Regions from separate parts of the Carnobacterium sp. FSL E2-0243 genome, predicted to be linked through region 2. Evidence: a T-box and tRNA genes for the amino acid it is inferred to sense, from the RefSeq annotation. Region 2 holds a T-box; the other holds one or more tRNA genes.

Region 1 (15,275 bases), 600 kb from region 2:
GAAACCTATTAAAATTAAAGAATTATTAAAACAAATTGGGAAGTACGCTTCTTCTCATGAAAAATAAAAACATTTTTCCGGTTTATATTCGTCCTTTATTTCCGATGCGTACTATGGTTCTAAGCTCCTAAAGCAGCAAGAACCTTGAAAAACCAAAACATTATTCGATTACATTCGTCCCCTCAGGCCGATGCATACTATGGTTCTAAGCTGCTAAAGCAGCAAGAACCTTGAAAAACCAAAACATTATTCGATTACATTCGTCCCTTCAGGCCGATGCATACTATGGTTCTAAGCTGCTAAAGCAGCAAGAACCATAGCAAAAAAAAGCGCCTACGACAATTCTGTCGTAAACACTTAGTGATGAGTCATGTAGGATTCGAACCTACGACCCTCTGATTAAAAGTCAGATGCTCTACCAACTGAGCTAATGACTCTAAATAATATACAAAAGACGGGCAACGTCCTACTCTTGCGGAGGGAAACCCTCAACTACACTCGGCGCTAAGAAGCTTAACTACTGTGTTCGGCATGGGAACAGGTGTATCCTTCTTGCTATCGCCACCAGACAATTTGTATTTATTTAGATTTTATCTTACTAGAATATTCATAAAAATTATGCATTTTTATTCGTATCTATCTACTATCTTAAACAGTAGATTTAAGTAACTGGGCTAGCTGGATTCGAACCAACGCATAACAGAGTCAAAGTCTGTTGCCTTACCGCTTGGCGATAGCCCAATAATGGTGGAGGGGGGCAGATTCGAACTGCCGAACCCGAAGGAGCGGATTTACAGTCCGCCGCGTTTAGCCACTTCGCTACCCCTCCATAATTAAGGAATATAAATTATAATACTACTCAACGAGAGTTATTATAACAGGATTGGTGAAAAATTGTCAATACTTTTTTTAAGTATTTAATGCATATTTATTTCAAAACTGCATAATTTGCAACAACTCCATTAGTATAATACAGATTCGAGTAGTTCGCAAGAGTTATTTTACAAATAATCAATTTTTTTCCAAATAGTTCTAAAAAGCTAAAGAAAAATGGCCAAAATACTGCCGATAAATTTCTTTAGCCTCGTCTTTTTATAATAGATTTTTAAATGCGTCTTCTTGCATAAGTCGAATCGTCGAAACAGATTCATGCATTTTTTGCTTTTCTAAATCATTTAATGGAATTTCAATAATAGACTTAATTCCTTCTCGATTTACGACAGCTGGAGAACCAATATATATATCTTTTTCCCCATAAGCCCCATCCAAATAAACTGAGAGTGGTAAAATAGCATTTTCATCATCAAAAATAGCTTTTGTAATTCGAGCTAAAGCTATCGCAATCCCATAGTGAGTTGATCCTTTACGCTGAATAATCTTATAAGCCGCATCTCTGACATCTGTCACTAATTTAATTAAACTTTCCTCAGTCACTTCTGGATGCTCTCTCATCCACTCGTAAATTTGCAAACCACCTATATTAGCATGGGACCATACAGGAAATTGCGTATCGCCATGCTCACCAATGATATATGCATGCACATCTCGGGCATCCACATCAGTTATCCCTGCTAAGGCTCCTCTAAAACGAGCACTATCTAAGGACGTACCTGATCCGATAACTCTTTGAGTTGGTAATCCAGAAAATTTCCAAACTGCATAAGTTAAAATATCAACAGGATTACTAGCTACTAAAAAGATTCCGTCAAATCCACTAGCCATTACTTGATCTACTATGATTTTAGCTATTTTAAAATTCTTTTTAATTAAGTCTAAGCGGGTTTCATTTTCAGCCTGTGCTGCTCCAGCAGTAATCACAACTAAATCCGCATCTTTACAATCTGCATAAGTTGCTGCATAGATTTTTTTGGGCGATGTAAAAGCTAGACCATCCGATAAATCTAAGGCATCTCCCTCACTTTTACCTGTGTCCAAATCAATAATGCCTAATTCACGACCAATATTTTGTGCAACTAAAGCAAATGCGTAACTAGATCCTACATCACCCGCACCAATCAAAATAATTTTTTCTTGATTTTTATCCGCTTGTTTCATGTTGTTCCTCCATTCTATATACTAGCTCCCATAGTCGTTTACATTCGACTTTACCTTCTATTAATCAGTAAAAATTAAACACTCTATAATTCAAGTTGAGAATACCATTTTTTTTACATGTAAGGCAACAAATTCGATTCCTACTTCCATTAAAGAAAACCCATAAATAAGATAAAAACAGAAAAAATGTCCTATGATTTAAGCCTAGTAGTCTGAAAAATATTTTCTTACGTTTCTAATTTATTTAATCAGCACATGGATCTAGCTCGATATTTATGTAACTTTTTGATAGTGTCGGTGATTTAGATAGTGGTTGAACTGTACATAAAAAACGTTTAAAGTATTCGTAAAGTCTACGATACTCTAAACGCCCTTTTCCATCATTCTTTTAATTGGAACATAATGACTTTTTTAACACCTTGTTAATTTTGTTCTCCATTTTTTTCAATCAACTCTTTAAACCAAAAATAGCTCTTTTTAGGAATACGTCTCAATGTCTTTTCATCATGTTCATCACGGTCTATATAAACCATTCCATAACGTTTTTGATATCCATTCAACCAACTTAATAAATCTGTATAGCTCCACGTACAATACCCTAAAACTTCCACACCATCTGTTAAAGCTTCTTGGATTGCCGATACATGTTGAGATAAATAATCAATTCGATAATCATCGTTAATCTGATCGTCTGACTCTAACGTATCAAACGCTCCTAGTCCATTCTCTGTAATCAGGATGGGCAAATGATAGCGATTTTCAATTCGGCGTAAAGCTACATGTAAACCTTGTGGATCAATAGTCCAATCCCAATCTGTCGTTTCAGTATAAGGGTTTTTCACCGTTTTATACATTCCTGGAATTCCACTATCTTTTGACGTCCCTTTTTTCCCAGAAAAGTTCATTTCTGCTACTCCTACACCACCAATTAATGGATTGTATTCAACAGTAGTCGTTTGATAATAATTTAACCCCATAAAGTCAGGTTTCCCAGCTTTTAATAACTCCATATCCCCAGGTAAAATGGTTGGTGCTATTCCGTTTTCACTCAAATAGTGCATTGTCGCTTTAGGATATTCTCCCCAAACATAAACATCCATCCAAAAATGTGCCAACAACTCTTCTGCATTCTCACTTGCTAATACATCATTTGGATTAGGCGTTGCTGGATAAACTGGAGAATAAGCAAAACTTGGTCCTATTAATGCTTCTGGAATATTTAAAGCTTTAAAAGATTGAATAACCTTTGCATTGGCTAAGTTAGCAATATGATTCACTTCATAAAATCGTTTTTCATCTTTAACTGCCGGAGGATGACTTCCATAACGATAGCCAAAACCAACAAATATATTTTGTTCATTTAAACTAACCCAATGCTTCACTCTATCCCCGTAACGTTTAAATAAAGTAACTGCATAGTTATTGAAATCTTCAATAACTTGACGATTTTCCCATCCACCATAAGCATCCATTAAGGCTTGTGGAATATCCCAGTGATACAAAGTCACGACAGGAACAATATTATAGCTCAATAGTTCATCAATTAATCGATCGTAAAAAGCTAAACCTGCCTCATTAATTTCCCCAGTTCCATCAGGAAAAATACGGCTCCAAGCAATTGAGAAACGATAAGCTTTTAGCCCTTGCTCTGCCATTAACTTAACATCTTCCTTATATCGATGATAGTGATCAACTGCAACATCTCCATTTGTACCTTGGAAGGTTGCACCAGGCACTTTAGCGTAGTTGTCCCAAACTGACTTCCCTTTACCATCTACATTCCAAGCCCCTTCTACTTGATAGGCTGCACTTGCGCTTCCCCATAAAAAAGTTGAAGGAAAACTAACTTTTTTTGAATAATCCATTTTAGACTCACTCCTCTATTCTTTATCTAACGTATTTAGCATCTATTTAAAAAACATTACATTCATTTTAGCATAGTTTACTAAAAAACATCAACAAAAGACTAGACAATAAAAAATAAACAAACACTCATTAACATACATCATAAAAAAAAGACTAACCGTAGTTAATCTTTTTACCTTATTTCACTTCATTCTTCATCATTGATTAATAAATCTGTAATTAATTGGATTTCCATTTCAGCACCAACCGCCAAAGCACCTTCATTAATTTTAAACTTAGGATGATGATTCATATAACCACAGCCTTCCTCAGCTGTACCACCTCCAACAACAAAAAATGAACCTGGCACAACATCTGTATAGGCAGAAAAATCTTCGCCTCCCATCATTTGGGGAGCTGTGATGAGTCCTTTTTCTCCAACAACTTTTAAAGCTGCTTTTCGGACTAATTCAGTCGCTTCTGAATCATTTACAACTGGACTATAACCCATAATATAATTTAATTCATAGCTAGCCCCATACATTTTAGTCACATGTTCAATTATTTCTTCAATACGCTTTCTCACCAATGTGCGGACAGCCGGATCATTCGTTCGAACGGTGCCTTGAATTTTTGCTGTATCAGGAATAACATTCGCGCTATTTCCACTAGTAAATTCACCAATTGAAAGTACCGCATTATCAAAAGCAGCAATATTTCGCGAAATAATATTATTTAAATTTGTGATAATTTCTACACCAACTAAAATAGGATCAATTGCTAATTCTGGAGTTGATCCATGAGAACCGACCCCTTGAATTTTTAATTCGAAAATATCAGCTGCAGCTGTCAAAGCACCTGTACGAATTGCCACAACGCCTACAGGTATTTTAGGGAATATATGAATTCCAAAAACTAAATCAACGTCTTTCATAACTCCTGCTTCGACTAAAAATTTAGCACCTCCAGGGGGAACTTCCTCGGCAGGTTGAAAAATAAATTTGACAGTTCCAGCAATTTTTTCTTGCATGCTTGTTAATACTTTACAAGCCCCTAAAAGCATCGCAGTATGAGTATCATGTCCACATGCGTGCATAACTCCCTCATTTTGAGAAGGAAACGCAACATCTGCTTCTTCAACAATTGGCAATGCATCAATGTCTGCACGTAGAGCAATTGTTTTACCAGGCTTTGCACCCTTCAAAATTGCCACTACACTGTTCTCTGTTGGCGTTGTTAATTCAAGATTAGGAAATGTTTTTAATAGTTGATAAATATACTTAGCAGTTTCAACCTCATGAAAAGAAAGCTCCGGATTTTCATGAAGATGTCGACGCCATTTAACCATATCCTCAATCGGTAAATTTGTTTGACTATTCATTTATAGCTCCTCCTTGTCGATTCATTTTTAAAAATATAATAGCACCAGCAGCACCTATCCCCATTAATATAAAGAAAATAAATGTCGATAAGAAGTTGCCATTTGATACTCGAATTAATTCTCCTATTATTAAAGGAGCAAAGATTCCACCCATGACACCACCTGTCCCAATAGTAGCATAGCTTGGTGAAAAGCGTTCATTTATAAATAACTTTAATGGGATACTCATCAATGTCACAAAAGCGACTAGCATAGAAAAATTCGCTATCCCTAGCAATAGCGTAATCAAAATAATTGAGTCAAATGTATACACACCTAGCATAGAACATCCGCCAACAATACAAAAAATAGCAATAACTATTTTTTCTTTTCCAGCAAAATACCTCCCAACAATATAGCTGCCGCCAAGCGCGCCTATTAACGCAAAAATACCAGCAATTGAATTAATTTTGGCTGCATCGGTTAAACTCATCCCTTTTGCAGAAGTAAAAAAAGTTGGTAACCAATTCGTAAATCCATAAACTAGTGAGTTTATAAAAAAGGCACATACCGTTAGTATCCAGACACGCGAATCTTTCCAAATACTCAGCAATGGAACTTTATTTTTAGACGGAGTATCAAGAAGTACCTTATCATTCGTATGTTTTTCTTTTGGTAAAAAAACAAGTAAAACGAGCATAACGAGCGAGGCAAGGCCCGCCATAACAAAGTACGCTTTACGCCAGCCTATAGTTTCTATCATGGGAGAAACCATGACAGGCCCCACAATACCAGCAATTCCAGAAGAAGCTAATAGTATTCCTTGTGCAAATGTTCGTTTATTTAAAGGTAGATTTAGGGATATTTCTTTTCCAGAAGAAGCTGGGTATCCTGAATGCGCAATTGCACCCGTTAAAAATCGAATCAACATAAAATAAATTAACCCTTTCCCTAGACCAAATAGAAGCATAAAAATCGCTACAAATAAAATAGAAAAAACTAATATTTTTCGCGAACCTATTTTATTATTCAATAACCCCATTGGAATTTGCATTAAAGTATACCCAACAAAAAAGGAACTCATAATCCACCCCGTTTGAGTAGTACTTAAACTGAATTCTTTTGCAATAGGCACTAATGCGACCCCTACTCCTAGTTTATCAATATAAATCATAATGTAACCTAAAAAAAGAGTTGCTATCATTAAATTGTTTTTACGATTCAACTGTTCACTTTGTTTTATCGCCATTATCTCACCATTTTCTAATTTTTTAGTTATACTACTTAATATACTGAAGAAAACCAAAAAAAACAACAATTTTTTATTCTTTTTACTTAATAATCATTTAGAATTGTCACAATAGAAAAGTAAAGAAACATTTGTAACACAAATGTAAAATAAGTATTGACTTCGTAACTTAAGCTGTTATACTAAAGATATTGAATAACCTATTTTACAATAAGGAGTGTTTAGAAATGAAAAAACAAGTAAAAACATTAGCAATCATAGGAGTATTAATTTGTTCACTAAGTATTTATCTAAGTTTTTCTCAAAGCAATCAAAATCAGGCAACTTCTAAACATAAATCTCCGCAACCTGCTAAAATCCTAACAAAAAATGAAATTACACCAGTAAACAAAACGACTATAGATTCTTCAAGTCCAATTACTATCATTCAACCAGAAGCTGCAGAAGCTGAGAACGCCGTTACTCCTGAACCTGAAATACTTGAACCAACTACGGATACTGAAACTATTACAAAAATGCCAGAGAATTCAGATGATATTGCAGTGGAAAAAATACCAGTCCAATTAACAGCAGATGAAGCCTCAGCAGCACAAACTGATCCCATTGTAATTGATTTATCTTACCAAGGAAATTGGAAATCTTTAGATGGCAGTAGAACTATTACTGGTACACAGTATGGCTTCAAATTTGAAAATAGTCCTGTAGGCTGGTTAAATCGTTATTCAAAAAATGACGCAGGTTTAATTTTAGGTGATACAAACTATTTTACTTTTTATGTTCGCTTAACAGAAAATGATCATTTAATTATCGAAAAAACTGATGGGACTGAATTTTGGGAGTTTACTCGCAATTATCAATAAAAAAATAACCTCACTATCTGATGGAAATGCAGTGAGATCGTTCTTATTTCTTATAAACTTAGATTCCAATAAAAAATACCTTAAGCTCTTTAAGCTTAAGGTATTTTTTTATTCTCATTATGACCCGTACGGGAATCGAACCCGTGATACCGCCGTGAAAGGGCGGTGTCTTAACCGCTTGACCAACGGGCCATTTTTATTTGAAGCACAAAAATTATTATATAAAAAATTTGGCTACTTGTAAAGTTATTTTTTTTGAAATTTCTACTTTTATTTAGCACTCGTATATCACTTTATTGTGATCCCCATTTATTTTCCTTAAAATTTCAATCTAGTTGTTTTTTAATTCTTATTTCATATAATTATTCTTACTCTTCTTACTCCCTTATTTCATTTTAATCCGTTCCTTATTTCTGCTTGCTAAAGCATTAAAAGAGGTATATAATTCTTAAATTGTGGCTTAAATTTATTATAGAAAATGAGGAATAAAAATGTGGAGTGTTTTAAAACGTTATTTAATTGGTAAACCATTAAAAAGTTCTGAAGAAGGTGACCAAAAATTAGGCCGCTTCAAAGCCTTAGCCCTTCTCTCTTCAGACGCACTATCTTCAATCGCTTATGGAACTGAACAAATTGTTTTAGTTTTAGTTACTTTATCAACTGGAGCAATTTGGTATTCCCTACCTTTAGCAGGCCTTGTTTTAATCTTATTACTAGCTCTTGTTATTTCTTATCGACAAATCATACATGCTTACCCGCATGGTGGTGGAGCTTACATGGTCTCTAGTGAAAATCTCGGTAAGACATCAGGATTGATTGCTGGTGGCTCACTCTTAGTTGATTATATGCTTACAGTAGCTGTCAGCGTCTCTGCGGGCACAGAAGCGATTACCTCTGCAATTCCTGCTTTATATAATCAACGAGTTCCATTGGCTATTTTAATTGTATTTTTAATTACTGCGATGAACTTGCGTGGCTTAAGAGAATCTGCTTCATTTTTAATGTTTCCTGTTTATTTGTTTGTCGCAGTAATTACTTTGTTAATTATTACTGGTTTTCTAAAAATTGCTCTTGGAATAGCACCTTTTCATGCAACCGCAACTGTTGGAGCTGTTGTCCCTGGTATTACTTTAGGACTTTTATTAAGAGCTTTTTCATCTGGATCTTCTTCATTAACTGGTGTTGAAGCTATTAGCAACGCTGTTCCATTCTTCAAAAAACCCCAAGCAAAAAATGCAGCAGCAACACTTGCCTTGATGGGTGGAATATTAGGTTTTTTCTTTGCTGGAATCACCTTCTTAAATTATTGGTATGGAATTATTCCAACTGAAAAAGTTACTGTCTTATCACAAATTGGGAAAGCAATTTTTGGTAATGGAGCCTTTTATTATTTGCTACAATTTTCAACTGCTTTTATTCTAGCTCTCGCAGCCAATACAGGATTTTCAGCTTTTCCAGTTTTAGCTTATAATTTAGCAAAAGATAAATATATGCCTCATATGTATCTAGCAAAAGGAGATCGATTAGGCTATTCCAATGGAATTATGACCCTTTCTCTTGGTTCAATTCTACTTATAGCATTATTTAATGGTGAAACCTCTCGTTTAATCCCTCTATATGCTGTTGGCGTCTTTATCCCATTTACGTTATCTCAAACAGGTATGCTAGTCAAATGGCACCGTGAGCGACCTAAAAATTGGTTAGTTAAATCAATTTCAAATTTTATTGGAGCACTTATTTCATTTGCTATTTTTGCTATACTATTCTTCTACCGTTTAAATGAAATTTGGCCTTTCTTCTTAATTATGCCAATTATGCTCCTTATTTTTTATAAAATACATGATCATTACAAAAAAACAGCATTACAGTTAAAACTTGAAGATTCTGTTCCGATAACTTATACAGGAAGTACTGTTATTGTTTTAATTAGTAATATTACTCTCGTTACAAATCAGGCTCTTAATTACGCCTATACCATTGCTGATAATGTCATTGCTATGCATGTTTCTTTTGATGATAACCCTGATAAAGAAACTGAATTTGATAATGATTTTAAAATGAAATACCCAGAGATACGTTTGGTTAACCTTCACTCTTCTTATCGAAGTGTTATTCATCCAGTTTTACGTTTTGTAAAATTGATTGAGGCTCAATCAACTAAAAAAGGCTATACAACAACTGTTTTAATCCCTCAGTTCATTCCAAAAAAAGCATGGCAGCACATTCTCCATAATCAAACGAGTTTACGCTTAAGAGCTGCTTTGGCTACAAAAGAAAATATCGTTGTAGCTACCTATAGCCATCATTTAAAAAAATAATTTAAAATAAAAAAGGTCTAGAAAATTAAACTCTAGACCTTTTAAGCTTCAATATCTTTATATTCAGGTTTACGATCAAATTCAGCTTTAGCGAATGGACATAGTGGAACAATTTTTTTTCCTTCTACTCTCATTTCATCAACTACACGTTTTACAAGTTGTCCTGCAATTCCTTGACCTCTTAAAGAAGGATCTACAAATGTATGGTCCAAGATTACTTTAGTATCACCTGCTGGTACATAAGTTACCTCTGCAATCATTTTACCTTCTTCATTATTTTTATAAAAACGATTTTCAGATTTTTCAAATTCCATCAGTATCATTCCTTTCTATTATATCTACTCTTTATTTTAACATTAACTTAACTATTATACAGCATATTAAGAATTTCTTAATAGAATTAGCTTATCTTTAGGCAGATTTCATGCTAAGAAAAAACAACTTAGAATTAATTTTCTAAGTTGTTTCAAGTTTTAAATTGGATTGTATTGACAGAAGCCACTTACCAGATTTGAACTGGTGACCCCTTCCTTACCATGGAAGTGCTCTACCGACTGAGCTAAAGCGGCAAATTTCGTTCCTATAAATACTTGATTATAGACAAAAAAAATACTCCGCAAGTAGGACTCGAACCTACGACATCATGATTAACAGTCATGCGCTACTACCAACTGAGCTATTGCGGAATAATATTGAATCTTGCGTGGCAACGTCCTACCCTCACAGGGGGAAACCCCCAACTACTCTCGGCGCTGAAAAGCTTAACTGCTGTGTTCGGCATGGGAACAGGTGTATCCTTTTCGCTATCGCCACCACACAATTTTTTTACAACTTACGGCGCTACTCTGCGTCTGTTTCCTTTACTCCACTCCTCATGCACACTAGTGCATTCCGGGGTTCGCTCAGTTACATCCTTGATTAGCTTGCAATTTGTTAAAAAATGCTTGTTTAGGTTGATGGTTACATCGACACTAAACTGCGATTCAATTATTTAGTTGTAGAGAGTTTGATCTCTCAAAACTGGAACTGTTTAAAAAGTAATTGTTTTGGAAACGTTCTTCACCGTTTATTTCTTGGTTAAGTCCTCGACCGATTAGTATTGGTCCGCTCCATACATCGCTGTACTTCCACTTCCAACCTATCTACCTGATCATCTCTCAGGGGTCTTACTCACTTACGTGATGGGAAATCTCATCTCGAGGGGGGCTTCACGCTTAGATGCTTTCAGCGTTTATCCCTTCCACACATAGCTACCCAGCGATGCTCTTGGCAGAACAACTGGTACACCAGCGGTGTGTCCATCCCGGTCCTCTCGTACTAAGGACAGCTCCTCTCAAATTTCCTGCGCCCGCGACGGATAGGGACCGAACTGTCTCACGACGTTCTGAACCCAGCTCGCGTACCGCTTTAATGGGCGAACAGCCCAACCCTTGGGACCGACTACAGCCCCAGGATGCGATGAGCCGACATCGAGGTGCCAAACCTCCCCGTCGATGTGGACTCTTGGGGGAGATAAGCCTGTTATCCCCAGGGTAGCTTTTATCCGTTGAGCGATGGCCCTTCCATGCGGAACCACCGGATCACTAAGCCCGACTTTCGTCCCTGCTCGACTTGTAGGTCTCGCAGTCAAGCTCCCTTCTGCCTTTACACTCTACGAATGATTTCCAACCATTCTGAGGGAACCTTTGGGCGCCTCCGTTACTCTTTAGGAGGCGACCGCCCCAGTCAAACTGCCCGTCTGACACTGTCTCCAGCCACGATTAGTGGCTAGGGTTAGAGTGGTCATACAGCAAGGGTAGTATCCCACCAATGCCTCCATCAAGACTGGCGTCCTGACTTCTATGGCTCCTACCTATCCTGTACAAGCTGTACAAACACTCAATATCAAACTGCAGTAAAGCTCCATGGGGTCTTTCCGTCCTGTCGCGGGTAACCTGCATCTTCACAGGTACTATAATTTCACCGAGTCTCTCGTTGAGACAGTGCCCAAATCGTTACGCCTTTCGTGCGGGTCGGAACTTACCCGACAAGGAATTTCGCTACCTTAGGACCGTTATAGTTACGGCCGCCGTTTACTGGGGCTTCAATTCTTAGCTTCGCCGAAGCTAACCAATCCTCTTAACCTTCCAGCACCGGGCAGGCGTCAGCCCCTATACGTCATCTTTCGATTTTGCAGAGACCTGTGTTTTTGATAAACAGTCGCTTGGGCCTATTCACTGCGGCTGATCTTTCGATCAGCACCCCTTCTCCCGAAGTTACGGGGTCATTTTGCCGAGTTCCTTAACGAGAGTTCTCTCGCACACCTTAGGATACTCTCCTCGACTACCTGTGTCGGTTTGCGGTACGGGCAATTTCTTTCTAACTAGAAGCTTTTCTTGGCAGTGTGACATCAGAAACTTCGGTACTGTAATTTCCCTCCCCATCACAACTTGTCCGTACAGAAGCAAGCATTTAACTCACCTCAAGACTCATTGCTTAGACGCACATATCCAACAGTGCGCATTTCTTAGCCTCCTGCGTCCCTCCATTGTTCAAACAAAAGAAACTGGTACAGGAATATCAACCTGTTGTCCATCGCCTACGCCTATCGGCCTCGGCTTAGGTCCCGACTAACCCTGGGAGGACGAGCCTTCCCCAGGAAACCTTAGTCATACGGTGGACGGGATTCTCACCCGTCTTTCGCTACTCATACCGGCATTCTCACTTCTAAGCGCTCCACTAGTCCTCACGGTCTAGCTTCGACGCCCTTAGAACGCTCTCCTACCATAGAACCCTAAGGTTCTATCCACAGCTTCGGTGTACTATTTAGCCCCGGTAAATTTTCGGCGCAGGGTCACTCGACTAGTGAGCTATTACGCACTCTTTAAATGATGGCTGCTTCTGAGCCAACATCCTAGTTGTCTAAGCAACCCCACATCCTTTTCCACTTAATAGTAACTTTGGGACCTTAGCTGGTGGTCTGGGCTGTTTCCCTTTCGACTACGGATCTTATCACTCGCAGTCTGACTCCCGGATATAAATCAATGGCATTCGGAGTTTATCTGAATTCGGTAACCCTAGAAGGGCCCCTAGTCCAAACAGTGGCTCTACCTCCATGATTCTTAATTCCGAGGCTAGCCCTAAAGCTATTTCGGAGAGAACCAGCTATCTCCAAGTTCGATTGGAATTTCTCCGCTACCCACACCTCATCCCCGCATTTTTCAACATACGTGGGTTCGGTCCTCCAGTGCGTATTACCGCACCTTCAACCTGGACATGGGTAGGTCACTTGGTTTCGGGTCTACGACCACATACTCATTCGCCCTATTCAGACTCGCTTTCGCTACGGCTCCGTCTTATCAACTTAACCTCGCATGTAATCGTAACTCGCCGGTTCATTCTACAAAAGGCACGCTATCACCCATTAACGGGCTCTAACTATTTGTAAGCACACGGTTTCAGGAGCTCTTTCACTCCCCTTCCGGGGTTCTTTTCACCTTTCCCTCACGGTACTGGTTCACTATCGGTCACTAAGGAGTATTTAGCCTTGCGGGATGGTCCCCGCGGATTCCGACGGAATTTCTCGTGTTCCGCCGTACTCAGGATACACAACAGAGTGAACTTTGTTTCGATTACGGGGCTTTTACCCTCTTCGGCGGACCTTTCCAGATCGCTTCTTCTACAAAACTCATTTATGACTCTTAATGTCGTGTCCTACAACCCCAAAGAGCAAGCTCTTTGGTTTGGGCTCTTCCCGTTTCGCTCGCCGCTACTCAGGGAATCGAATTTTCTTTCTCTTCCTGCAGGTACTTAGATGTTTCAGTTCTCTGCGTCTACCTCTACTAGCCTATGTATTCAGCTAGCAGTAACATTCTATAAAAAATGCTGGGTTCCCCCATTCGGAAATCTTTGGATCAAAGCTTACTTACAGCTCCCCAAAGCATATCGGAGTTAGTCCCGTCCTTCATCGGCTCTTAGTGCCAAGGCATCCACCGTGCGCCCTTATTAACTTAACCTAATTTTGGCACTACTACTTCACACTTCTTCGTTAATTTCGTGTTTTGTGATACTCACGTACGCTAGTACGCTCCGTTTCTCAAACACTCATTTCCTCGAATTGCTTCGCATTAGCACAAAAATTTTATCGATGGTATTCCCGAAGGAATCTCATGATGTTAGTCAATGATTTTATTCATTATCTTACGATAAGAACTAATTAAAAAACTCATTTAAAACGCGGTGTTTTCTCGGTTTCTTACTTTAATTACTTTTTAAACAGTATCCAGTTTTCAAAGAACAAATTCTGTAATCTGCAATCAGATTACAATGGAGCCTAGCGGGATCGAACCGCTGACCTCCTGCGTGCAAGGCAGGCGCTCTCCCAGCTGAGCTAAGGCCCCTTTAAAAGGTATTTAATTCAAAAAAAATTAACCTCTCAAAACTGAACAAAGTAAAAACGAATGTGTGGGATTTCCGTAATATTCCTTAGAAAGGAGGTGATCCAGCCGCACCTTCCGATACGGCTACCTTGTTACGACTTCACCCCAATTATCTATCCCACCTTAGACGGCTGGCTCCTAAAAGGTTACCTCACCGGCTTCGGGTGTTACAAACTCTCGTGGTGTGACGGGCGGTGTGTACAAGACCCGGGAACGTATTCACCGCGGCGTTCTGATCCGCGATTACTAGCGATTCCGGCTTCATGTAGGCGAGTTGCAGCCTACAATCCGAACTGAGAATGGCTTTAAGAGATTAGCTTGGCCTCGCGACCTTGCGACTCGTTGTACCATCCATTGTAGCACGTGTGTAGCCCAGGTCATAAGGGGCATGATGATTTGACGTCATCCCCACCTTCCTCCGGTTTGTCACCGGCAGTCTCACTAGAGTGCCCAACTAAATGCTGGCAACTAGTAATAAGGGTTGCGCTCGTTGCGGGACTTAACCCAACATCTCACGACACGAGCTGACGACAACCATGCACCACCTGTCACTTTGTCCCCGAAGGGAAAGCTCTATCTCTAGAGTGGTCAAAGGATGTCAAGACCTGGTAAGGTTCTTCGCGTTGCTTCGAATTAAACCACATGCTCCACCGCTTGTGCGGGTCCCCGTCAATTCCTTTGAGTTTCAGCCTTGCGGCCGTACTCCCCAGGCGGAGTGCTTAATGCGTTAGCTGCAGCACTGAAGGGCGGAAACCCTCCAACACTTAGCACTCATCGTTTACGGCGTGGACTACCAGGGTATCTAATCCTGTTTGCTCCCCACGCTTTCGAGCCTCAGCGTCAGTTACAGACCAGAGAGTCGCCTTCGCCACTGGTGTTCCTCCACATATCTACGCATTTCACCGCTACACGTGGAATTCCACTCTCCTCTTCTGCACTCAAGTTCTCCAGTTTCCAATGACCCTCCCCGGTTGAGCCGGGGGCTTTCACATCAGACTTAAAGAACCGCCTGCGCTCGCTTTACGCCCAATAAATCCGGACAACGCTTGCCACCTACGTATTACCGCGGCTGCTGGCACGTAGTTAGCCGTGGCTTTCTGGTTAAATACCGTCAGGGGATGAGCAGTTACTCTCATCCTTGTTCTTCTTTAACAACAGAGTTTTACGATC
Region 2 (15,275 bases):
AAAGCATGATGACGTTTTAATCCGCCACCACCAGTTCTTTTAAAACGTTTAGCAGAACCACGGTGTGTTTTTTGTTTTGGCATTTGTATTTCCTCCTTAAAAATCCATCGATATTACTTATCGTTCTTTGGTGCTAAAAGCATGAACATACTACGTCCATCCATTTTAGGTTTTGATTCAACTGTTGCAAGATCTTCAGTTTCATCAGCTAATCGAGTTAAAACTTTATGTCCAATCTCTTTATGAGTAATGGCACGACCTTTAAATCGGATCGAAGCTTTAACTTTATCTCCCTTTTCAAGGAATTTACGAGCATTACGTAATTTAGTATTAAAGTCATTTACATCAATTGTAGGACTCAAACGTACTTCTTTTACATTAATGATCTTTTGGTTTTTACGGGCTTCGCGTTCTTTTTTCTGTTGTTCAAAACGGAATTTACCGTAATCCATGACACGAGCAACTGGTGGTTTTGCAGTTGGTGCAACTAAAACTAAATCTAAGTTAGCTGCTTCAGCAATTTGTAGAGCTTCACTTTTAGTTTTCACTCCAAGTTGTTCTCCATCGCTGCCAATTAAACGTAACTCACGTGCACGAATGCCGTCATTTACCATCATATCTTTTGCTATGGTCATTCACCTCCATTAAATTCGAGAGAAAGTACAGCAGAAAAATAGACGAGTTCGACTGAACCCGCCTATAAATATCCGAACATATGCATAAAGCATAAGAATTCTTCGTTTATATTATCTAGCCCAGCGACTCTAACGTCAACTTAGGCGAGAAGCGGGTGCTTCTGCTTTGTTTTCTCAACTTTTAAATCATACCATCATTTTGTAAACATGTCAATTGTTTCATATGCTTTTTTATTATATTTTTCTCTAACGAACACTTCCGCGACTATAATACTGTAACCCTGGTTGCATTGGGGTTCCAAATAATTCACTAATCGTCACAAATTTATATCCCTGTGCCGTTAAATCTTTCAAAATACGTTCAAGTCCATCAGCTGTCGTTGGATGAATATCATGCATTAAAACAATAGAGCCATTTTGGGCATTCTTCATTGTTTCTTGATAAACTGCCGTACCATTTTTACTCTTCCAATCCATTGTATCTACTGACCATTCAATAATTGGCATTTTAACATCACTGGCTAAAGCATTTGTGATTGCTCCATAAGGTGGACGCAATAGGTTTGTCGTATAACCAGTTAACTCTTGAATCGTTTGATTTGTTTGATTGACTTGATTTAATGCTTTCTCTTTAGGTAATGCAGTTAAATCAGGGTGACTCCAACTATGATTTCCGATTTCGTGTCCTGCATTTATTTCTTGTACAACCAAATTCGGATAAGCTGCTGCATTTTTCCCTAGTACAAAAAAGGTTGCCCGTGCATTATATTTTGCTAGTAAATCTAAAACTCTTGGCGTTACAGCAGGATCGGGACCATCATCAAAAGTCAGCGCGATGACTTTTCCTGATGATGGAAGTTTAGCTTGTTGACTCTCAATAATTCTTTGTCTTTCTTCTGCTGCTTTTCTTTCAGCTTCTTTTTGAGCGCGAATGGCTTCTTCTTGTTTGACTTCTTCTGCTACTTGTTGATTTAAAGCCTCGGTCATATACTCAGCTTTTAATTGTCGACGCAATTGATTTTTAGCAAAACCAACTATTTCAATACCTTGCTCAGTTGGAAATTGAAAAATAAGTTCATTATTTGATAATCCATAATGGGTTGTATTTTCAAATCCTACCTCATTCACTTGTTTCATAATTTCCATCTTCTGTTGATCAGATAATCCGACAGATTCTTCTACTTTTTTAGTTAATTTCGTTTTTATTTCTTGGTATCCAGTTTCTTCATCATTAAATAGTTCATGAAGCATCAATGGATTTCCTGTTTTGGTAGAAATTGTCGTTACATCTGCTTTTCGTTGTACGGTTTCAAGTTCTTGATTGACTTTTAAACTCTTAACAATCTTTTTTTCTTCGATTTTATACGTAATGCTTCCTGTATTTGTTGTATCTTTTGTATAATTCAATAAGAATGCAGTCATTCTTGGTAAATAATTTTTTAATCGTGTTTCACTTTTCAAGTCAACTAATCGTCTATTTAAATAATCATTTAGTTGTTTTTCAGCTGTAGTATCCGTTGTTTGTGGTTCCAAAAAAAAGGCCCCAACTTCTGGGTATGTAATTTTTTTATATTTATTTTTTTCTACTGCAGTACTATTACTGATCAATCCTAAAAAAATAACTCCTCCAACAATACAACTAACTGCTATCTTTGCTAAACTATTTTTCATTTTCATATGGTTCCACTCCAACTCATAATAGACTCCCAACAGAAATAATCGTAACATATATGTAACTTTTTTAATATACCTAATTATTAATAAAAGTATTAAGATTTTATATAATTTTAATCAAAGAAGCACTCAAGCAAATTATTTATGCTCAAGTGCTCTTCTTATTTATTTTATTTACTAAAGTTTTTAATTTCAGCAACAACTGAATCTAAGAACATGCTAAAATCTTCTGTTGTTGTTGTTTTTTCACCATACTTACGAATTGTTACAGAAGCTTCCTCAACTTCATTATCCCCTACAACTAATTGATAAGGAATTTTTTGCATTTGAGAAGCACGGATTTTATATCCCATTTTCTCATTGCGATCATCCACTTCAACACGCATTCCCATAGCTGTCATACGCTCTTTCAATTGATACGCATAGTCTGCATGTAAATCCATATTTACAGGAATAATTGTTGCTTGCATTGGTGCTAACCAGGTTGGGAATGCACCTTTGTATTCTTCAGTCAAGTATGCAACAAAACGTTCCATAGTCGAAACAATACCACGATGAATAACAACTGGGCGATGAGTATTTTCACCATCTTCACCTACATAAGTTAAATCAAAACGTTCTGGCAATAAGAAATCCAATTGAATAGTTGATAAAGTTTCTTCAATTCCTAATGCTGTTTTCACTTGAACATCGACTTTAGGTCCGTAAAAGGCTGCTTCACCAGTTGCTTCAAAATAATCAAGTCCTAGTTCGTCCATTGCTGATTTCAACATAGCTTCAGCTTTTTCCCACATTGCATCATCATCAAAATATTTATCTGTATTTTCTGGATCACGATAACTTAAGCGGAAACGATAATCAGTAATATCGAAATCATCATAAACAGCTAACATTAATTCCATTGTACGTTTAAATTCATCTAGAATTTGATCTGGACGAACAAAAGTATGTCCATCATTTAATGTCATTTCACGTACACGTTGCAAGCCCGATAGTGCGCCACTCTTTTCATAACGATGCATCATACCTAATTCAGCGATTCGAATTGGTAATTCACGGTAACTATGAATATCATTTTTATAAACCATCATATGGTGTGGGCAATTCATTGGACGTAAGACAAGCATTTCACCGTCTCCCATATCCATTGGTGGGAACATATCTTCATGATAATGATCCCAGTGTCCTGAAGTTTTATAAAATTCAACATTGGCCATAATTGGTGTGTACACATGTTGGTAGCCTAAACTAACTTCACGATCAACAATATAGCGCTCAATCACACGACGGATAGTTGCTCCATTTGGTAACCAGAAAGGTAAGCCTGATCCAACATCTGAAGAAGTCATAAATAAATCTAATTCTTTTCCTAGTTTACGATGGTCACGTAATTTAGCTTCTTCTCGCATTTGTAAAAATTCTTTTAAGTCTTTTTTATCAAAGAAAGCTGTTCCGTAGATTCTTTGCATCATTTTATTATTTGAATTTCCACGCCAATAGGCTCCAGCTAAAGATAGTAATTTAAAGACTTGAATACGGCCAGTTGTTGGCACATGTACGCCACGACATAAATCAACAAAATCACCTTGATCATAAACGGTAATCGCTTCGTCTTCAGGTAAGGCTGTAATTAATTCTACTTTATAAGGATCTGATTTAAATAACTCTAACGCTTCTTCACGAGTTACTTCTTTTCGAACAATCGGATTGTTTTCTTTGACGATTTTCATCATCTCAGCTTCTATTTTTGGTAAGTCTTCTTCTGTAATTGGAGCCTCAGTATCTGTGTCATAATAGAAGCCATTATCAATTGCTGGACCTACACCAAAATGAATATCTGGGTATAAACGACGTAACGCATTAGCCATCAAATGTGCTGATGAATGACGTAAAATTTGCAAAGCATCTTCATGATCTGGTGTAATAATTTCTAGAGAACCATCAACTTCTAAAGGACGAACTAAATCAACTAATTCTCCGTTGAATTTACCTGCTAAAGCTTTTTTAGCAAGGCTATTACTAATGCCTTTTGCCACTTCTAATGTTGAAGAACCAGCAGGATACTCTTTTACTGCTCCATCAGGAAAGGTAATTTTTATTTCTGACATGTTTTATTCCTCCATTTGTAGTTATTATTTACGGATTAATCAATGCGGGGTATTTTTCCGAAAAAAAAGTCCCTTTCACAAGTCAATAATAACCTGTAAAAGGGACGAATAATTCGTGGTTCCACCCAGCTTTCAAGTTTAATAGGATTAAACTTGCTTTAGGCTTAATAACGCTAGCTAAACGACCAACTGCTAGTTAGAAAGTTACTTCGTTCACAGTGGCACTTGAAAGTGGTAAAAACTAGCTCTTACTTAGGATATTTTCAGCAAACAATCCCTCTCTAAAAATAGAGTTCTAATTTTTTTATCTTCCTCATTGATTTAATCTATTGATACTATTAAACCATTTTTTTAGGGAAATTTCAAGTAAGAGTCAATCAAATCATCAAGTTCTTCTCAATTTTACTAAAAAACTGAGATACTAATAGTTGCGTCGATTCTTACCTGTCATGTTAATTTCCTTAGCTAAATAACGAATTCTCTCCATAATTCGCTTCGCTTTTAAGGGCTCATCTTCGCCTCGTTGACTAGTGCGTAAATGTTCATTTTCCAGCTGTTTCATATCAAAATTAGAAGAGAAGAAGGTCGGTAATTGTTCTTGCATCCGATATTGTAAAATGACACCTAGAACATCATCACGAATCCAACTTGACATTGAATCAGCTCCAATATCGTCCAACATTAAAATAGCTGATTTTTTAATTGTATCTAATTTTTCAGACATATTATTTTTCCCAATGGATTGTTTCATCTCCACTGCAAATGAAGGAAAATGAAGCAATGTTGTTGTATAGCCATTTTTAGCTAAATCATGAGCGATTGCACCTAATAAATAGGTTTTTCCGACTCCGAATGAACCTTGTAAATACAAGGCTTTGTGGAACTGTTTTGGTTCTTTTAAAAATGAATCAATAAAATCAAGCGCTTCTGATAAAGCTTCACGTCGATCATCCGTTAATTGGAATTTATCGAGAGTTGCTGTTCGAACATCTTTAGGCATATCCATTGAATTCACACGACGTCTAATTTCATATTCTTTTTGTTTCGCAATTAATTCTGATGTAGGTACATAGGTAACATCAATAACATGAAAGTTCATAAATAATGTTGGGCGATAGCCAGGAGCTAACATTCCTTGATTTTTCTCAAACTTACGCTTTTCTTGCACAAATTCATATAGTTTAGCATAGCTTTTTTCAATTCGTTCATCCGTTAATTTTTCACGGTTTTCTTCGATAAATTTAGCCACATCTGGATCTTTTAAAACTTCTTGAATCAGCTGTTCATATTGTGAAGTAAGTTTTCTATCTTTAATTATCTTCGTTAGGCCTTTTCCCATATCTTCCATTACTGGTCACCTTCTTTCCCTAAATTTTGAATACGAGCGATTCGATCCATAAAGGCTTTTTGATCTGCCTCACTCATCGGTTTCTCTTCTACTTCAGCCTGATTCTCTTTTGCCCATTCTGGCAATGTCTCTTGGCGATTCCGTTGATTCCCTGCCGCTGAATTGTATTGATTATTACGAGGTTTTGAATATGAAGCTTGTTGCTCGGCTCTTTTTTGTTTTTTTATTTCATTTTCTCGGTAAAGTTCCTGCACTTTTCGAATGGCCTCTTCTGGTGATTTTACTTTTGATTGGCTCCAATCATTAGCAATACTATCAGCTAAATTTTGAGTTAAAGTTGGGTTACCGCGAATAACTAATACATAATGAATCAAAATATTAATCACAGACTTAGGTAAATTGGATTGTTTAATTAGATTTTCAACAGCCCACTCCTCTGTTCTGGCTACATAACCACCTTTTTGTTTTTTTATATTTTCAATAAAATCAAAAGGTGTAAACTCCTCACTGATTTCAATTAAGACAATATCTTCTTTAGAGAAACCCTGATGGCTTAAATCATTTTTTCTGAACTTTTGTTTATTTTGATTGCTAGTTGGATCTTCAACAATTCGTTCTTTTAGTTCAACAGGCTGTTGATTGGTTTGGTGGTAATTTGAGTAAACAACTTGTTTAAGTTTTTTTTCATCCACTTTACCTGAGTCAATATCACAGGCTTGTAAAACAAATTTTTGCATTTCCAATTCGTCAATGCCATACATTGTATGCAAAACTAAAATACTGTTCTCAATTTCTTTAGTAATTGAGGAGCGGTTAATATATTGCGTTGCTAAACCTTCATAGAAAAATTTAAATTCAAAGGTTTTATTATCTAGTTGAGTCGTTTCTACTGGACGTTCATTGCCAATTAAAGCTGTTGAATCTTTAAATAATTCTTGATTTTCTGAGAATTTATTTTTATCAAAACTAAATACATCTAAAAAACCTTTTGTGACTTCAACATATTTTTCTGTGTCAATTTTGTTAATGCTATAACGTTGGCGTAAATTTTTGTATTTGCGCTTTCCAACCGTTTCTAGTAATAACAAACTCAACAAATCATCTTTAAAAAATTCTGCTGCGGTTAAGGGAGATTGCAATTCATAAATAAATTGTTTTTCGGGCTCTTGCTTCAAATAGGTTTTTAGTAGCCCCAAAGCTTCTAACTTAACTCTCGCTCGATACAATTCTGGAATACCACAATTTAAAATGGTCAATAATTCAGAATGTAAGATTCCCTCACTCCAATAACTTTCTTCACCAATTTCAGACCATAGGGTCATATACAAGCTGTATGCTGTCGCTCCCGTTAAAGGTTGGTATAAAAAGGTGAGAATTTTTTGATCCATATCTGAAAGCAAAGCATTTTGCCTCACTTCAAAGCCATCTTTAGGACTTAGATTCTTTAAAGGATAATTCAAAATGATTCACACCTTTCTCATTTTTATTTATCTTTATTTTTTAATTTTTGTAATTCTTTTAGGAAGAAATCCATATCTTTAAATTCGCGGTATACACTAGCAAATCGAATATAAGCAACTTCATCCACTTCTGCTAGACGTTCCATAATGTATTCACCAATTAGCGTAGTTGAAACTTCATTTTCACCTAGGCTACGAATTTTATTTTCAACTTCATCCACCATTCGTTCAACTTGATCCATTGCAACAGGACGCTTCTCACAAGAACGTATCAGCCCTCGAAGAATTTTTTCACGGTTGAACTCTTCTCTTGTACCATTTTTTTTCACAACTAACAATGGCGTTTGTTCTGTTCTTTCAAACGTAGTAAAGCGGAAGCTACAGGCTTCACACTCTCTTCTTCTTCTAATAGCACGTCCGTCATCTGCTGGACGACTATCTACAACTCTTGAACCATTATTTTGACAACGTGGACATTGCATATTCATCACCCTTTTTTTATCATTTCATTCATAGGTCTATTTATTTATCGGTTTAATTCACTCGTATGTTTTACTCTATTTATTCATAAAAAGACAGACTACTTCTATCTTAAATTTCTAGTTTCACATCATTATAACATAGCCGTCTACCCCCTGAAAAGGCTTATGGCAAATGTCTTTATTCGAATATCTATAATTTCCCACCTGCATTTTAAGGATTACTCCAAGAAAAAAACTTGTTTTCGGATTATGATTGATCCGAAAACAAGTTTTTTTCTTGGAGCCACTTTTCTACTTGCTGGCGAGTATCGACTAAACTCCCACTATTATCAATGACGCTATCTGCCCACTCTACTTTTTTAGCAATTGGAATCTGCGCCTTGATTCTTTGTAATGCTTCTGATCTACTTAACTGGTTTCGTGCCATTAAGCGTGTAATCTGAAGATCATCAGGAATTGCGACGACCATAATTGAATCCATCATTTCCTGATAACCTCCAGCTTCATACAGTAAAGGAATATCCATGATAACCAATGGCGCACCACTAGCAATCACTTTATTTTTTTCCCTGTCAATCCAGGAACGAATATAAGGCTTTAATAACTCATTTAACTTTTTCCGCTTGGTTTCATTCGCAAAAACAATCGCACCTAAAGCTTCACGGTTTAATTGTCCATCATGTGTTAAAAGCTCTTGACCAAAATAATCCACTAATGCTTGTAAACCTGGCGCACCTACCTCAACAACTTCACGTGCTCCAATATCTGCATCAACCACTGGGAATCCCAAAGCTTTAAATATATTACTGACTGTTGATTTCCCTGTCGCAATGCTGCCTGTTAATCCTAGAATATAAGTCATGACTCATTCCTCATTCCATTTAGTGCTGTGGACGACTATTTCTTTCCGTCAAAGTTTGGCAATGACTACAGAAATGCGTGCCTCGTTGCGCCACTTTTATTTTTTGAATTGGTTGACCACAATTCACACAAGGTTCCCCAGTCTTTCCATAAACCAACAAATCCACTTGGAAACTTCCAGCCTCACCTAAAGCATTTTGATACGTTCGAATCGTCGTTCCACCAGCTTCAACAGCTCTACCAAGAACACCAATAATTGAGTGATGCAAATTCTTAATCTCTATGGACGTTAACGAATTAGCCGGTCTTAAGGGATGAATTTTCGCTTCAAATAAAGCTTCATCAACATAAATATTGCCTAATCCTACAACTATTTTTTGTTCTAGTAATAATGGTTTTATCGCTCTTGATTTACTTCCTAGCGCTACACTAAATGGCTCTAATTTGAATAACTCTGGAATTGGTTCTGGACCTAAGCCTTTGATTCCTGGTGCTTCATGCTCTGTTCCAATTGGAACTAATGTCATTCGACCAAATTTCCTCACATCTAAATAACGTAAATCCCTCCCGTCAGTCAAATGAAAGACAACATGAGTATGTTTTTTTAATGGAGTTCCCGTTTTTTCAACTTCATACTTTCCTTCCATTCTTAAATGTGAAATCATTGCCCAATCGTCCATTAAAAAAATTAAATATTTGCCACGACGTTCAATTTTATGAATAGTTTGTCCTAATAAATCATTTCGAAAAGCTTCACTTGAAAAAGGTGCAGTAATAATACGATCCCAATAAACATCAACGTCTTGTATTGTTGCTCCTTCAACTAGATTAGTCAAACCTTTTCGAACAGTTTCAACTTCTGGTAATTCTGGCATTTCTTCAACCTCTTTCTACTAAATTTAAGCTATGGTCATTTAGTAGCCATAGCTTAAATCATTATCTACTTAGATATTATTTTGCATCGTACCAACTATCACCATAGCTGCTATCGACTTTTAAAGGTACATTTAATTTAACTGCTGATTCCATAACCTCAGGAACTAATTTTTCTAAAATAGCAATTTCTTCCTCAGGTGCCTCAAAAATCAATTCATCATGTACTTGTAGCAACATCTTTGTTTTTAAATTCTCGGCTTTTAAGCGACGATCCATTTGAATCATGGCAACTTTAATAATATCGGCAGCACTACCTTGAATCGGTGTATTCATCGCTGTTCTTTCAGCAAATGAGCGTAGATTAAAGTTGCGTGAATTAATATCTTTTAAGAAACGACGTCGATGGAATAAAGTTTCTACATAGCCTTTATCCTTAGCTTCTCGAACGATATCACTCATATATTGTTTTACTCCAGGATACTTTTCAAAATAAGTATCTATGAAGGTTTGTGCTTCTTTTCTGGTTATTCCAAGATTTTGCGATAAACCATAATCACTGATACCATAGACAATTCCAAAGTTCACGGCTTTTGCTTGACGGCGCATATTCCCAGTTACATCTTCAGCTTTTTCAATGCCAAAAACACGCATTGCTGTACTTGAGTGAATATCCTGACCTTCTAAAAAGGCTTCTTTCAAATGCTGATCATTTGAAATATCCGCTAAAACACGCAATTCAATTTGTGAATAATCACTAGCAAAGATCTTCCAGCCCTCATGACTTGGTACAAAAGCTTGACGAATTTTGCGACCTTCTTCTAAGCGAATCGGGATATTTTGTAAATTAGGATCAACAGAGCTTAGACGGCCCGTTTGAGTTAACGTTTGAACATATCTAGTATGAACTTTTCCTGTATTCCCGTTAATAACTTTTAATAATCCTTCAACATAGGTTGATTGGATTTTAGCAATTTGACGATAATGTAAAATATCATCTACAATCGGTGCTTGTGGGCGCAGTTGTTCTAAAACATCAACCGCCGTTGAATAACCCGTTTTTGTTTTCTTAATAACTGGTAACTGCATTTTTTCAAATAAAATCACACCTAATTGCTTAGGAGAATTAATATTAAATGTTTCTCCAGCTTCTTCGTAAATGCGATTTTCAATATCTGTTAAACGAATGGCAAACTCAGCTTTCATTTCTAGTAAACGATTCGCATTGACTTTGATTCCAGTCATTTCCATTTTAGCTAACACCATGGATAAAGGCAATTCCATCTCATAAAATAAAGCTGTTTGTTCGCTATCAATCAACTCTTGCTTTAATTTGATACTTAAGACTTCTATTGCTTTAATTTTTCGAGCAAGATGTTCATTCAAAACAGATGCATCTTCTGGTATGGCAAGCTTAGCCCCTTTTCCATAAATGCTTTCATCTGCAGCAACTTCATAATAATCATGTTCCATAGCTACTTCGGCTAAATCTTTACTATTATCATTTGTATTTAGAATGTAAGATGCTAGTAGGACGTCAAAATCAACCCCTTCTAAGGTTGTATCATAACGTTGTAAAGCCACAACTGTACGTTTTGCATCAAAAACTTGTTTTTTATTTGCTGGATCTTTGGCCCACTCTTGAAAAATAGGAGATGCCAAAGCTACGTCAGGTTCTGCAACATAAATCTTCTCGCCATTACTCCAACTTAAACCAACAATCTCCGCAGTGTGATAATTATCCGTTAGCATTTCGACATATAATCCGCCCATTGGCCCAAACATATCCGCTTTTAATTCTGTAACAAATTCAAAAATAATTTCGGCTTTTTCAATTTTATTTTCTTCATCATACTCTGTTGTATCTAAATCTTTTAGGAATGACTTGAAATCCATTTCTTTATAAAACTCTATTAGCTTACCAACATCTTTGCCAGTGTAAAGCAATTCATCTACTTTTATTTCAAGTGGAGCATCGACCTCAATCGTTGCTAATTTTTTACTTAACAAAGCTTGTTCTTTATCGTTAATCAGATTTTCTTTACGTTTACTTGGCTTCATGCCATCTATATTTTCATAAACACCTTCAACAGAACCAAATTCATGTAACAGTTTTAAAGCTGTTTTTTCTCCAATATTTGTTACACCTGGAATATTATCAGAAGAATCTCCAGCTAAACCTTTCATGTCAATAATTTGATGAGGTTCAATGCCATATTTTTCCATTAGATAGGCAGGTGTATTCTCTTCAATTTCACTAACACCTTTAATTGTAATATCCACTCGCACATTTTCTTTCGCTAACTGAGTTAAATCTCGGTCACCTGAAACTACAACAACATCAAATTCATTTGGATCAACAACAGTAGCTAATGTCCCAATAATATCATCCGCTTCATAATTATCTAACTCATAATGAGGAATCCCAAAACCTTCTAACAAGTCACGCAAATAAGGCATTTGTTCTTTAAATTCACCTGGCGTTTTTTGGCGACCATCTTTATAGGCATCGTAAAAAGCATTACGAAAAGTTGTTTTCCCAGCATCAAAAGCAACTAGAACATGAGTAGGTTGCTCTTTTTTCATTTCATTGTCTAACATACGATGAAAACTAAACAGCGCATTTGTGTGTAAACCATTTTTATTCATAAAACGATCTAATGAACCTGGAATTGCATAAAACGCTCGAAACGCAATACTACTACCATCAATTAATAGTAATTTATTTTTTTTTGTCATAATAAAACTCCTTTATAATCTTACTTTATTTTATAAAAACTTTTGATAAATCACATGCTCTTTATCAAAAATAACTGTATTTTTCAATTTATGAAAGTGATTTTTTTCAGCTAATTTAAGAGAAGCGGTATTCATTGGATCAATAATGCTGACTAACTCCTGTAAACCTAACGTCGATTTTCCATAGTCTAGCATAAACTCCGTCGCTTCGCTGCCATATCCTTTGCGCCAATATTCTCTCGCAATGTGATAGCCTAGCTCATACTTTTGCTCTCCATCAATCACTTGCTGAACTATTCCACAATCGCCAATCAATTGACCTGTTTCTTTTAAACAGACCGCCCAAAGCCCCATTCCATTTCTCTGATAGTGCTCTATTGACCACTCAAGCCATTCCATTGTTTTTTGTTTCGAAAAAGGGGCTGGGTAATACGTCATCATTTCAGTATCAGAAAAAATTGTAACGGCGGCTTCCAAGTCAGTCATTTGATAGGGTCTAATTTTTAAACGATACGTTTCCATTGGTATCTCCTTTTTAATAAATGTATCCTCATTCAGTTTACCAAAAAAAGAGACAGATAGCGAAAAATAAATTTTAAAGTTCTTATAAAAAAGGGCACTAAAAAAACCAGACAAACATCTGGTTTTTAGAGTAACTTTATTTAGTAGTCTCTTCAACTTCATTTTGTTCCTCAATTTCTTCTGGTAAACCAAGCAAACGTGGTGGTTCAACCATAAAGACAGCATCTATTACGCGTTCATCCTTCATATTTTTCCCATCCACTGTGATTGTAATAACTTCTTTCATCAAATCAACACGAATGACTTCAAAATCAAACGTAATTGTTTCATAATGAAAAACGGGATTTAATAAATTGACAGAGACATTAACGATTAAAGAACCTGGACCTGGTAAATGCTTCGAAATCGCACTTGTCATAATTCCTATCAGCATAACCGTTGGTACTAATGGCTTTTCATAAGCTGTTTGACTTGCATAGTCATGTTGAATAAATAGTGGATTGGCATCATTTGTTAAGCCTAAATAAAGCAAGATATCTTTATCTTCAATATTTTCAGTAACACTCAAATTGTCACCTTCAGAAATTTCACTAATTAATTTTCCAATTTTTCTTGGTTTTCCAATCATAAACTTCCGCACCTACTCTCATTTTATTCGCACTTTCATTTTACCATAATACCTATTATCTAATCTATAAAAAAGCTCGTTGAGTTCGTTCAGGCTCGACTGAAGAATAGTGAAATTTGATGTGACGCTTTTTTCCACCTCGAACTTTTATCTTTTTCTCGAGGAGTTGGCTCATAAAAGCTAGCCTAATCAAAAGCTTGTTGAGCCCGCTCAGCTCCGATAAGAAAATAGAAAAAATTGATGTGGCGCTTTTTGCCACCTCGAATTTTTATCTTTTTCTCGAGGAGTTGGCTCATAAAAGCTAGCCTATAAAAAAAACGACAGAAAAAATGTCGTTTCGTCTATTTCCGTTTAATTATTTTGTAAAATTGTACGACTTAAAATAGTTTCATAAGCATATTCAAATTTTTGAACATCGCCTGCCCCCATGAAAATCACAACTGCATCATGATGATCTAATAATGGCGACATATTTTCTTCTTGTAAAACTAATGCACCATTGGTAATTTTATCTGCTAAATCTTGAATCGTTACATTTCCTTGCTCTTCTCTAGCAGAACCGAAAATATCACATAAATAAACACGATCAGCTAAATTTAATGCTGCTGCAAAATCACTTAGTAAAGCAATTGTCCGTGTAAATGTATGGGGTTGAAAAACAGCAATCAACTCTTTATCTGGATATTTTTGACGTGCAGCATCTAAAGTAGCACGAATTTCTTGAGGATGATGTGCATAATCATCAATAATAATCATATCTGCCATTGATTTTTCACTAAAACGACGTTTTACCCCTTGGAAAGTAGTTAGGTTCTCGGCGATTAATTCAGCTGAAATACCTTCTAATTGACATACAGCAATAACAGCTAAGGCGTTTAAAACATTATGCGCGCCATATGTTGGAATTTCGAAATGCCCAAAGAATTCTTTTTCTACATAGACATCAAAACCAGAACCTTTAGTGGTTCGAACGATATTTTTTGCTTGGTAATTATGATCATCAGAAAAACCGTAGTAAAGAACGGGTACATCTGCTTTTAATTTTTTTAATTCCTCATCTTCACCACAGGCAATAATAGCTTTTTTAACTTGATTTGCCATTGTTTGGAACGCAGAAAAAACATCTTCTATACCAGTGAAATAGTCAGGATGATCAAAGTCAATATTTGTCATAATAGCATAGTCTGGTGAATAGGCTAAGAAATGACGACGGTATTCGCAAGCTTCTAAAACAAAAAATTCAGCATCAGGAACTCCATGCCCTGTACCATCTCCAATGATGTAACTTGTCGGCTCGATAGAACTTAAAACATGAGCAAGCAATCCTGTTGTACTTGTTTTACCATGAGAACCTGTAATTGCAACGCTTGTATAGTCATTTAAAAAATCTCCAATAAACTTATGGTAACGAATAACTGGTATTCCCATATCTAGTGCTGCTTTAATTTCTTCATGAGTATCTGGAAAGGCATTTCCAGCTATGATTGTTAAGCCATCGTGAATGTTTTCTTTTGAAAAAGGTAAAATAGTAATCTTCGCGTCTTCTATTCCTTTTTGAGTGAAATAGTAATTGTCTACATCTGACCCTTGGACTTTAAATCCTTTGTCATGTAAAACTAATGCTAGTGCGCTCATACCTGATCCTTTAATTCCGACAAAATGATACGTTGTTTGTTTATTCATTTTAATGCCTCCAAGTTTTTTCTTAAATAGGACTACTGTTTAAAATTTATCTAGTTTAAGTAATTAGTTAGTATGGCTCTTTTACAATTAAAAGTAAAAACCATTTTTTTAAGTTTAATTTAAGAACAAATAAATTGTTCCCATTCTAGCCTGAATAAAAAGTTCGTTGAGCTGATTAACTCTGACAGAAAAATAGGGAAATTTGATGTGGCGTTTTTTGACACCTCAAAATTTTATCTTTTTTCCAAAGAGTTGGCTCATA

The links. A T-box is a leader RNA that pairs with one kind of tRNA and senses whether it is charged. The one in region 2 lies ahead of thrS (threonine--tRNA ligase), so its partner is inferred to be a tRNA-Thr.
Region 1: it encodes a tRNA-Thr, which carries the amino acid that the T-box ahead of thrS (threonine--tRNA ligase) is inferred to sense. The anticodon was not compared.

What each region holds. Positions count from the first base shown of each region.
Region 1 is NZ_JBBOPM010000001.1:2,918,929-2,934,203, forward strand. Features, by position in the region: tRNA gene MHI00_RS13835 (tRNA-Lys) at 365-437, opposite strand; rRNA gene rrf (5S ribosomal RNA) at 454-569, opposite strand; tRNA gene MHI00_RS13845 (tRNA-Gln) at 670-741, opposite strand; tRNA gene MHI00_RS13850 (tRNA-Tyr) at 746-829, opposite strand; gene MHI00_RS13855 (L-lactate dehydrogenase) at 1,093-2,055, opposite strand; gene MHI00_RS13860 (glycoside hydrolase family 1 protein) at 2,478-3,920, opposite strand; gene MHI00_RS13865 (M20 metallopeptidase family protein) at 4,109-5,281, opposite strand; gene MHI00_RS13870 (MFS transporter) at 5,274-6,509, opposite strand; gene MHI00_RS13875 (hypothetical protein) at 6,737-7,369, shown strand; tRNA gene MHI00_RS13880 (tRNA-Glu) at 7,490-7,561, opposite strand; gene MHI00_RS13885 (APC family permease) at 7,861-9,687, shown strand; gene MHI00_RS13890 (GNAT family N-acetyltransferase) at 9,729-10,001, opposite strand; tRNA gene MHI00_RS13895 (tRNA-Thr) at 10,184-10,256, opposite strand; tRNA gene MHI00_RS13900 (tRNA-Asn) at 10,300-10,373, opposite strand; rRNA gene rrf (5S ribosomal RNA) at 10,389-10,504, opposite strand; rRNA gene MHI00_RS13910 (23S ribosomal RNA) at 10,761-13,682, opposite strand; tRNA gene MHI00_RS13915 (tRNA-Ala) at 13,994-14,066, opposite strand; rRNA gene MHI00_RS13920 (16S ribosomal RNA) at 14,156-15,275, opposite strand, start outside.
Region 2 is NZ_JBBOPM010000001.1:2,322,617-2,337,891, forward strand. Features, by position in the region: gene rpmI (50S ribosomal protein L35) at 1-83, opposite strand, end outside; gene infC (translation initiation factor IF-3) at 114-635, opposite strand; gene MHI00_RS10925 (polysaccharide deacetylase family protein) at 882-2,312, opposite strand; gene thrS (threonine--tRNA ligase) at 2,480-4,417, opposite strand; T-box leader at 4,515-4,743, opposite strand; gene dnaI (primosomal protein DnaI) at 4,839-5,765, opposite strand; gene MHI00_RS10940 (replication initiation and membrane attachment family protein) at 5,765-7,225, opposite strand; gene nrdR (transcriptional regulator NrdR) at 7,249-7,707, opposite strand; gene coaE (dephospho-CoA kinase) at 7,955-8,569, opposite strand; gene mutM (DNA-formamidopyrimidine glycosylase) at 8,589-9,443, opposite strand; gene polA (DNA polymerase I) at 9,520-12,180, opposite strand; gene MHI00_RS10965 (GNAT family N-acetyltransferase) at 12,211-12,702, opposite strand; gene MHI00_RS10970 (MaoC/PaaZ C-terminal domain-containing protein) at 12,839-13,330, opposite strand; gene murC (UDP-N-acetylmuramate--L-alanine ligase) at 13,682-15,013, opposite strand.